DNA from 3 places in the Monashia sp. HAY1-5C genome. Region 1 is predicted to be linked to each of the others. Evidence: riboswitches for the same ligand, from Rfam matches in the RefSeq annotation. Region 1 holds a riboswitch; each other region holds the start of a gene.
The links. A riboswitch is a leader RNA that binds a small molecule or an ion and turns the genes downstream of it on or off. The one in region 1 is predicted to bind cyclic di-AMP.

Region 1 (3,261 bases):
GCCGCTCGCGACGAGCCTCGTCGCCGTGACCGCGGCCGCGACTGTCCTCGGGGTCGGCAACGGGCTCGGCGCCGGCCTGATCATGACCCTCGGGGCCGACGCCTCGCCGGCCGACGGACGCGCCCAGTTCCTCGGCGGCTGGCGCCTGTGCGCCGACCTGGGAAGGGCCGCGGGCCCGCTGGCGTTGTCCGCGCTGACGGCCGTGCTGTCCCTCGGTGCGTCGGCCGTCGTCCTCGGCGTCGGGGCCGTCCTCGGTGCGGGCTGGCTGCGCATCTGGGTGCCGCGCCACGACCCGACGCGCCCTCTCCGGGGGCGGGCGGCCCGTCCCGGCCCGGACGCGACGCCCGGGGCGTCCTGATTCTGAGAAGGTATGACCGTGACGGACCTGATCGACACCACCGAGATGTACCTGCGCACCATCTTCGAGCTCGAGGAGGAGGGCATCGTCCCCCTGCGCGCACGCATCGCGGAGCGTCTGGGCCACTCGGGCCCGACGGTGTCGCAGACCGTGGCCCGCATGGAGCGCGACGGTCTCGTCGCCGTCTCCGGGGACCGTCACCTCGAGCTGTCCGACCGCGGCCGCCTCATGGCGACCCGCGTCATGCGCAAGCACCGCCTCGCCGAGCGGCTGCTCGTCGACGTCATCGGCCTCGAGTGGGAGTACGCCCACGACGAGGCGTGCCGGTGGGAGCACGTGATGTCCGAGAAGGTCGAGCGCAAGATCCTCGGCCTCATCAAGGGCGGGCTCGAGTCGCCGTACGGCAACCCGATCCCGGGCCTGGACGAGCTGGGTGTGCCCGAGGACGCCGCGCACGGCTTCCTCACCGGCCTCATGTCCCTGACTGCGGCGGCGGGCGACGAGCCCGCGGCCGTGACGATCCGTCGCATCGGCGAGCCGGTGCAGGTCGACCCCGAGGCGCTGGCCCTGCTGACCTCGGCGGGCGTCCTCCCGGGGGCCCGGGTCCGGGTCGTCCGCGAGGAGGGACGCGTGCTGGCCGTGAGCGACGCGGCGGACGCCGGCGAGGGCGTGTCGCTGCCCGACGAGGTCGCGGCGCACGTCTTCTGCCAGGTCGCCTGACGCGAGCCCGGCCGTTGCCCGCCCTGCCCCGCTTTGAGGCCGGACCGGCCCGCACGCCCTCTGTCCCTCGTATCGGGCCTTCGTATCGGGCCCTCGTATCGGGCCCGGATCGCCTTGGGACTGTGGGGATTTGGGGCGAGGTGCGGTGGCCTGTCCGAAAATCTGTTGAAATCACCGACTCCCGGCGTGACAAGCCGCGGGGAACTTGGGTAGCGTGAGCCCCGCTCGCTCTCCCCGTCGGGCGAGTGCTTCGGGTCGAACCGCCTAGTCCTGCCATCGACCCTGAGCCCCTGAACGATCCGCATGGCAGGAGCGGGGGACCCACCTTCGGGCGTCGCACGACGTCCTCGGGGTGAAGCCCTCCGTGGACCGCAAGGTCCGAGTGAAGGCCGGGCGAGCAGCACCTCATTCCGCCCGAACCCGACAGCTCACCTCGTAGGCGTCGAGAGGTCAAACGTGGCTCAGAACGTTCCCGGGCGCCACCGCGCCCCCGGTCGGTTCAACGCGATCGCCGAGCTCAAGCTCATCGCCAAGGAGTCCGCTCAGCCCGCCGTCAAGGGGGCCGCGATCGTGGCCGCCTCCGGTGGGCTCGTCGCGACGTTCGCCGGGCCGGCGAGCGCCGCCGACGGCTCGAGCACCGCGGCCCCGTCGGTCGTCGGCCCGCAGGTCGGCACGCTCAAGGCGGCCAGCGCCCTCTCGGCGATCGGCTACGCCAAGCCGGCGGCGAAGCAGGCGAGCGTCAAGCCGCTCGTCATCAAGGACGTCACCGTCGAGAAGCAGCGCGCCGCCGAGAAGGCTGCCGAGGACGCGCGCCAGCAGGCTGCGGACCGCTCCTCCCGCTCGGCCTCCCGCACGGCCCTGTCCGACCCGGCGCCCACCGCGTCCGGCATCGTCGGCATCGCCCAGTCCTACTTCGGCGTCCCGTACGTCTACGGCGGCACGAGCCCGTCGGGCTTCGACTGCTCCGGCTTCGTCCAGTACGTCTTCCGCCAGGCCGGCATCTCGCTGCCGCGCACGGCCTCGCAGCAGAAGGCCGCGACGACGCCGGTGAGCAACCCCCGCGCCGGTGACCTCGTCTTCTTCGGCTCGCCGGTCTACCACGTCGGCATCTACGTCAGCCCCGGCGTCATGATCGACGCGCAGCGCCCCGGCACGACGATCGGGTACCACTCGATCTGGACGACGCCGTCGGGCTACGGCCGCGCCTGACCGACCCGTGGCTTCCGTCGCGCCCCCGACCCGAACGGGTCCGGGGCGCGACGTCGTTCCTCGCCGGCGTGGTTGGATGACGTGATGACCGTCCAGGCTGCTGCAGAGTCCACGACCCTCATCGAGCTCGACGTCTGGGGCGACCTCGTCTGCCCGTGGTCATGGATCGCCAAGCACCGGATCGAGGCCGCGATCCACGCCTTCGAGCGGCCCCACGACGTGTCGGTGCGGTTGCGGGCCTACGAGCTCGACCCCGAGTGGCCGGTCGGGCGCAACGACCGCGCGCAGGACCAGATCGGCTCGCGGACCAACGGTGACCCCGTCGCCGGGCACATCCTCAACGCCAAGGCCATCGAGGCGGCCGAGGCCCACGACCTCGTCTTCGACTTCGACACCGCGGTCATGGCCAACACCTTCGACGCGCACCGGCTCGTGGCCCTGGCGCGCGAGATGGGCGGCCGGGCCCTGCAGGCGGCTGCCGTCGAGCGCTTCTTCTCGGCGCACTTCCGCGAGGGGCTGGCGCTCGACGACCACGAGGTGCTCCAGCGCCTCTGCGCCGAGTGCGGCCTCGACGAGCGGCGGGTCGCCGCCGTGCTCGCGTCCGACACGTACGCCGACGACGTGCGCGCCGACGAGAGGCAGGCCCGCGACCTCGGCATCACGGTGACGCCGTTCGTCCTGGCCAACGGGTTCGCCGCCGTACCGGGGGCCCGCCCGGTCGAGGACTACCTCGCCCTGCTGCGCGGGGTCGCCGTGCAGGGTGGCGACGAGGCGTAGCTAGCCGGCGGCGGTCGGCGACGCGTCCCCGAGCGTCTTCGCCGAGGGCGCCCCGGCGCTGGGGCGGCCGAAGGACACCGCCTCGTCGACCGGCCCTGGCGCGGCCGAGCGCAGCTGGGCATCGGGCAGCGCCCCCAGGGCGGCGTTGACCATCGAGAAGGCCCGCCGCAGCGCGACGAAGACGGTGATGGCGAAGA
Region 2 (3,261 bases), on a different contig from region 1:
GCTACGCGTACGCCGGTCCGTTCAAGACGCGCCCGGCCTACCGCTGGGCCTGCGAGGTCTCCGTCTACCTCGACCTGGAGCGGCGGGGGCGCGGCGGCGGGCGGGCGCTCTACCTGGCGCTGCTCGAGCGGCTCACCGCGCGCGGCTACCGGATGGCGGCCGCCGGCATCGCCCAGCCCAACGAGGCGAGCAACCGGCTCCACGCGTCGCTGGGGTTCGAGCCGGTGGGCACCTTCCGGCGGGTGGGCTGGAAGCACGGCGCGTGGCACGACGTCGCATGGGTGCAGCGGCTCCTCGGCGAGCCGCACGCGGGCCCCGAGCCGCCCCCCGAGCCGCGCTGAAAGCCACGGCCGGCCCCGGGTCCCGTCAGGCACCCTCGGCCTCCGGCCCCGCACGCCCCGGCATGCAATGAGGGCGGGGACGACACGTGGTCGTCCCCGCCCTCATCCCGCGGGCGCACCGGTCAGGTCACGGTGCGTAGATGTACTGCATCCCCGAGATGTCGGTGACGGTGCGGGTGTTGTAGTTGTACGGGCCGGCGAGGGCGTTCATCTCGATGATGGTGACCTCGTTGCCGTTGACGGCCGTGACCCAGGCGACGTGGCCGACGCTCGAGGAGCCGTGGACGCCGGGCTGCATGACGACGATGGAGCGCGTGCGCGGCGTGCCGCTCACGGTGTAGCCGGCGGAGGCGGCGCCGGAGGCCCACTCCATGGCGTTGCCGGTCCAGCCACCGGGGTAGTAGCCCTCGGACTGGTACCACTTGTTGAGAGCGCCCCACGTGCACTGGCCCGGGGTGGCCCAGTTCGACGAGGCGCGCATGCCGGACGAGGCGCTCGGGACCGAGGCGTTGCTCGTCGACTTGGTCGAGATCGTGCTCGTCGTCAGGGACCGGCGGGACGCGTCGCGCGAGGCGCGCTCGGCCGCGGCCTTGCGCTCCGCGGCGGCCTGGCGGGCCTTCTCGACGACGAGGTCCTCGATGACGGTCGGCTTGGCCGTGGCGGTGCGCTGGGCGACGGCCTGCTGCACCTGGGGCTGGAAGCCGATCTTGGACAGGGCCGTCGCGGGAGCCACGGCGGGAGTGGTCGCCGGGCCGACGGCGGCAGCGTTGCCGAGGGCGGCGACCGCACCGTTGGCCGGCTTCGCCTCGTCGGCGCTGGCCGGGTTCGCGAAGGTGGCGACGAGGCCACCGGTTGCCGCGACGATCGCGGCGCCCTTCATCGCCGGCTGGGCCGACTCACGGGCGAGAAGCTTGAGTTCGTTGAGGGGGTTGTGTCGTCCCGGCGCACGGTGGCGCCCGCGGGTGTTCTCAGTCGTCATGTACCTCTCCGCGCCTACGAAGTTAGCTGTCGGGTTCGGGCGGAAAGGTGCCCGGTGCCCTCCCGTGCCAGCTGCGGCCCGGATGGGTACTTCACCCCAAGGACGTCCGGAGTCGTGGTGCCGGACGCCCGGAGAAACGCGTGGTTCCTCCGCTCCTGTCACAAGGTTTGTCGTCACGAACGAGGCGGTGACAGGACTAGGCGGTCCACCTCGCGCGTGTCCGGCCTGGTGGCCGGACTCCCGGAACTGTAGACGAATCAACCGGGCAATGTCACGCCGAGGTAACGGTGACGCGCCGGGTGTGCCCTTGAACGACCGGTTGCTCCCGCTTTACCGGCGGCATACCGCCCGCGGAGTGAGACATGGGTCACAGACCCACTGGTCGGTTTTCCGGTACGTCGGCCCCGCTCCGGGGTATACGCCTCGCCGGGCGCGGTCCGTCCGTCGCCCGGCGTCGTCACGCCCTCAACCGGACTGGATCTCGTCCTCGTCCTGCTCGCGCTCCGCGCGGCGTCTGACGCACAGGCGGGCGATCGTCGCGACGAGGTCGAGGGGCACGGGACGGGTGATCGGAAAACGCACGGTGTCCTTGGCGCGACGGTAGGGCCGGATGGCCTCCTCGAACGCCTCGTCACCGCTCGGGACGGGGTAGACCCCGACGTGGTTCTTCCACCCGGCGAAGTACAGCAACGGCTTGCCGTCGAGGGTGAAGGTCGCCATGCCGTAGCTGATCTTCTCGCTGGCGTCGGGCACCGCCGTGCGCACCGCCGTACGAACCCTCGCGAGCTGAGTTCGCGTCTCCTCGGGATAGGAGGCGATGTAGTCATCGACGGACGCGAATCTGGGGGCCAATCCTGGTCCTCACTGTCTCCGGACCGGTTTGTCGGGCGGGATCACTGCGACTTTATTGGCCCAAAGGGGTCAGTGCAAAGGAACCTCGCCATTCGGCGCCAAACCGGAGCAAAGCGACAGATGCATGGAGAGGCCGGATCGTCCGGTGAATCCCCTTGGCCCGAGGCGCCGTCCGCGTCAGGCGGGAGAGCCCGCGCGCAGCGCGTCAGGGAAGGCGGCTCACGGCTGCAGGAGCACCTTGACGGCGCGTCGCTCGTCCATGGCGCGGTAGCCCTCGGCCACCTCGTCGAGCGGCAGCGTCAGGTCGAAGACCTTGCCGGGGTCGATGCGCCCGGACAGCACCCGGTCCAGGAGGTCCGGCAGGTAGCGGCGCACCGGGGCGACGCCGCCGGCGAGCCCGATGTTCCGGGAGAACATCCGGCGCACGGGCAGCTCGACCCCGTGCGGGACGCCGACGAAGCCGACGGTCGACCCGGCCCGCGCGACGTCGAAGGCGGTGTCCATGGCCTGGTGCGTGCCGACGCACTCGAGCACGGCGTCGGCCCCGACGCCGCCGGTGAGGTCCTTCACCGCCGCGACGGCCTCCTCGCCGCGCTCGGCCACGACGTGCGTCGCGCCGAAGTCGCGGGCCAGGGCCTGTCGCGGCTCGTGCCGCGACATCGCGACGATCCGCTCGGCGCCGAGCTGCTGGGCGGCGATGACGCCGCAGAGGCCGACCGCGCCGTCACCGACGACGACGACCGTGGAGCCGGGCGTCACCTTCGCGGCGACGGCGGCGTGCCAGCCGGTGGCCATGACGTCGGACAGCGCCAGCAGCGAGGGCAGGTACTTCTCGTCGGGCATCCCGTCGGTCTTGACGAGGCTGCCGTCGGCCTGCGTGACGCGGGTCAGCTCGGCCTGGCCGCTCGCGGTGCCGTCGGCGTTCGGGCACGCGGACTGCACACCGGCGAGACAGTCCGGGCAGGTGTTGTCGCAGTGGCAGAACGGGATGACGACGAAGTCGCCGGGCCTGACCTCCCGGACCTGCGCGCCGACCTCCTCGACGACGCCGACGGCCTCGTGACCGATGGTGGCGCCCACGCGGATCGG
Region 3 (3,261 bases), on a different contig from region 1:
TGGCCTCGTCGCCGAGCCCGTCGCCGACGCCGTTCCTGACGCGGCCCGCCCTGGACGACGTCCGGTGGGCGCCGCCGCCGAGCGGGCCGCGTCGCAGCGCCGTGCCCCAGCACGACCCGGCACCGTGGGACGGTGACCGTGGCCGGGACCTCTACGACGAGCGCCACGGTCCGGGCGCCGGGCCCGACGACTGGGACGACGACTGGGACGAGGAGGAACCCGAGCAGGCCCCGCGCGAGGGTGACCCCCGCATCGGCCTGGCCATGCGCACCGGGCTGCTCGGTGCCGCGGGGATCGCCTGGGTCGGCGCCCTGATGTCCTGGCCGGGGCAGGCGTTCCTCGCGCTGCTCGTGTGGTCCGTCGTCGCCCGCGCCACCGACCGGTCGGTGTCCGCGCTCGTGTTCCGTCGGTACGCCCATGGCCGCCGCGGCACCGACATCCCGCTCGCCGTCGTGACGAGTCCGTGGCACCTGCTCGTCGGCGCCGTCGCCACGGCCGTGAGCCTGGTGCTGCCGCTCGCGGTGGCGCTCGCGGGCATCTTCGCGACGGCGTTCCTGCTGGCCGGTGCCACCGGTTCCGAGCTCGGGCCGGGCTCGCCGACGACGCTCGCCGTCGGTGGCATCGCGGGGCTCGCCATGCTGTGGTGGGGGCCCGGCGGGGTGTCGCTGCGCCGCGGGTCCCGCTCGATCGTGCGCCGTCTCGTGCCGGTGGGGACACCGTCGCAGGTCGTCGCGGTGGCACTGGTCGTTGCCGGGCTCGTCGTCGGGCTCGTCGCCGTGGACCACGGTTCGAGCCTGACCTGGCTGCCCTTCAGCGGCAACCCGTTCACCCGCTGAAGCGCTCGCGGGGTGGGTGTGGCGGCGTCCGTGGCGGCCGCCGTCCGGTCCTTGCCGATCGGCCCGGTTCGGTCAAGGCCAGATCTCGAGAAGATCACGAAATCATCTCGGATCGGGTTGTGGTTCATTCACTCGTCACGTACCGTCGTGCCTCGGCGGTCCCGGTTCTCCGGGCCGGAAAGGGGTGGTCTCGGGTTTCCGGGGTGTCCACCACCGGTAGGCGCCGTGCGTCCGGCCTCCACACGGCACGCTGGATAACTTCACATGGACACCCAGCAATCCGGTCCCTGAGCGCGCCGAGCCTCGCCAGCCAGGGACGCAGCCCACACCCGTGGGCCGGGCGAGGACGGGGGACCCAGTGTGGTCAGTGAGTTGTCATGTCGAGGACCGTCGTTCGCCGACGGTCGAGGGCCGACTCGACTGACCTTGGGGTGAAGCCGCAGCCGCGGCAGGGCACCTGACGTCCCCAACCCGACAGCTAACCCCGCAGGCGCGCGTCAGGAAGGAATACCCCTATGCAGTACCTGTCCAAGCATGCTGCCGCCAAGCGGGTCTCGATGAAGCAGCGCATCGCCGGAGTCGGCATCGCCGGAGCGGCCACCGTCGTCGGTGGCATCACCGCCGCCGGGTCGGCCAAGGCCGCCACCGTGTGGGACGCGGTCGCCCAGTGCGAGTCCGGTGGCAACTGGCACATCAACACCGGCAACGGCTACTACGGCGGCCTGCAGTTCTCGAGCAGCACCTGGGTCGGCTTCGGCGGTCGCGCCTACGCCTCCCGCGCCGACCTCGCGAGCAAGGCCGAGCAGATCACCATCGCCCAGAAGGTCCTCGCCGTGCAGGGCCCCGGTGCGTGGCCGGTCTGCTCCAAGCGCGCGGGTCTGACCCGAGCCAACGGTGGCGCCGACGCCGCCGCGTCGCGCTCGAGCGACCGCAAGCCGGTCACGACGAAGAAGAAGGTCTCGAAGAAGAAGACCTACGCGACGAAGAAGACGACGAAGAAGGTCAACAGCTACGCCGGAACCGGCAAGCGGGTGACCGTCCGTCGGGGCGACACGCTGGGCACGCTGGCGCAGCGGTACCACGTCTCCGGCGGCTGGAAGACGCTGTACGCTGCGAACAAGGCTCGGGTGCACAACCCGAACCTCATCTACGTCGGCCAGGTGCTGCGTCTGCCGTGACGCTGCCTGACCGAGCCTGACCGGACGGCCCCGCGCGACCAACCCCTGGGTCCCGCGGGGCCGTCCTTCATGTGTCGCCCTGGTTCCGTGGTGGGGCAGGGCCGGCCGGGCCGGTCGGGCCGGGCCGGTCGGGCCGGGGGCGGGGCCCGGCTCCGCTCCTCGACCGGCCTGGGCCCGGACGTCGGTGCTCGGTTACGCTGGCGCCCGACCGGATGGCGGCGGCCCTGCCGCCTGACCGGTGCCGCTGGCGTGGCGCAATTGGCAGCGCACCTGTCTTGTAAACAGGTGGTTGGGGGTTCGAGTCCCCCCGCCAGCTCTGTGCTCAGCGAGCTGGATAGTGCCCCTGACCTGCGGTTTCGCCGTTATGAGTGCGAGGGACGTCGAGGGACACGAGTGGAGGGGCAGGGGCGGTAAGCCACTCGGCATCGCACGCAGATTGCCGGACTCGCTCGCCGCCGCTGCCCGTCCGGCAGCCCGCAGGACGGCGACCAGAGTGTCAGGTGGGCCGAACCGCCGAGGGTTTCGGATACCTTCGAAGACTGGCCTCGAAACGATGGCAGGCCAGCTACATCGGGCCGGATCTCACTAGACACCGTGCTCCGCCCAAGCCAAGGCGCTGCTGGCCGGGATCCGGGCGCGGGACGCCGTGGGCAAGACCCGCAAGCGCGTGGCCATGGAGCTGGTGGCCGACCTGGAGCGGATCCATGCCCGGAAGAAAGGCCGCCGACACCGAGCTGTAGCAGCTCGTCGCGGCGACCGGGACCTCGCTGCTGGGCCTGCACGGCATCGGGCCTTCGGGTGTGGCCCGGCTGCTCGGCGACTCAACTCGTAGCGGCGGGGCTGCTTCCGCCACTTCGCGCTGGGCCGCACCCCTTGGACCCAGAGCCAACCCTTATCGAAAGCGTGACCGACATGTCTGGCGTCGTTGCGGGCGACTCTTGAGCGCTTGACGACTCTTCGGCCCGGGCTTAAGTTGGACATCCGTAGAAAAACGCACCCGCGTCTACCAGCGAACCGCCTCCTGAGCATGGGTCCGTCTGCTGAGGAGGCCACCCGCGAACCTCCTCGCAACGAAGGGTCACCCGATGCCAGCCGGACAGACAGCAGAGATGTGGCGCGCCCAAGCGGAATCGCTGGCCCCGCCGAGGCTGATGGTCATCGATGGTCGCTGCCGGCCGGCCGCGGACGGACGCGTGATGGAGGTCCTGGCGCCTCGAGACGGAAAGCCCTTGGCGACAGTCCCGGAC

Region 2: it holds a riboswitch for cyclic di-AMP, as region 1 does, so the genes downstream of both, ACR9ZK_RS20810 (CHAP domain-containing protein) here and ACR9ZK_RS05455 (C40 family peptidase) in region 1, are expected to answer to the same signal.
Region 3: it holds a riboswitch for cyclic di-AMP, as region 1 does, so the genes downstream of both, ACR9ZK_RS09680 (transglycosylase family protein) here and ACR9ZK_RS05455 (C40 family peptidase) in region 1, are expected to answer to the same signal.

Annotation. Positions count from the first base shown of each region.
Region 1 covers NZ_JBPGXG010000022.1:10,341-13,601, reverse strand. The annotation lists gene ACR9ZK_RS05465 (MFS transporter) at 1-358, shown strand, start outside; gene ACR9ZK_RS05460 (iron-dependent transcriptional repressor DtxR) at 377-1,078, shown strand; cyclic di-AMP (ydaO/yuaA leader) riboswitch at 1,349-1,532, shown strand; gene ACR9ZK_RS05455 (C40 family peptidase) at 1,535-2,287, shown strand; gene ACR9ZK_RS05450 (DsbA family oxidoreductase) at 2,372-3,064, shown strand; gene ACR9ZK_RS05445 (carboxymuconolactone decarboxylase family protein) at 3,065-3,261, opposite strand, start outside.
Region 2 covers NZ_JBPGXG010000216.1:64-3,324, forward strand. The annotation lists partial or broken gene ACR9ZK_RS20805 (N-acetyltransferase family protein) at 1-341, shown strand, start outside; gene ACR9ZK_RS20810 (CHAP domain-containing protein) at 469-1,320, opposite strand; cyclic di-AMP (ydaO/yuaA leader) riboswitch at 1,320-1,503, opposite strand; gene ACR9ZK_RS20815 (iron chaperone) at 1,786-2,172, opposite strand; gene ACR9ZK_RS20820 (zinc-dependent alcohol dehydrogenase family protein) at 2,392-3,261, opposite strand, start outside.
Region 3 covers NZ_JBPGXG010000049.1:14,968-18,228, reverse strand. The annotation lists gene ACR9ZK_RS09685 (serine/threonine-protein kinase) at 1-836, shown strand, start outside; cyclic di-AMP (ydaO/yuaA leader) riboswitch at 1,161-1,346, shown strand; gene ACR9ZK_RS09680 (transglycosylase family protein) at 1,352-2,014, shown strand; tRNA gene ACR9ZK_RS09675 (tRNA-Thr) at 2,258-2,330, shown strand; gene ACR9ZK_RS09670 (hypothetical protein) at 2,383-2,754, shown strand; gene ACR9ZK_RS09665 (aldehyde dehydrogenase) at 3,100-3,261, shown strand, end outside.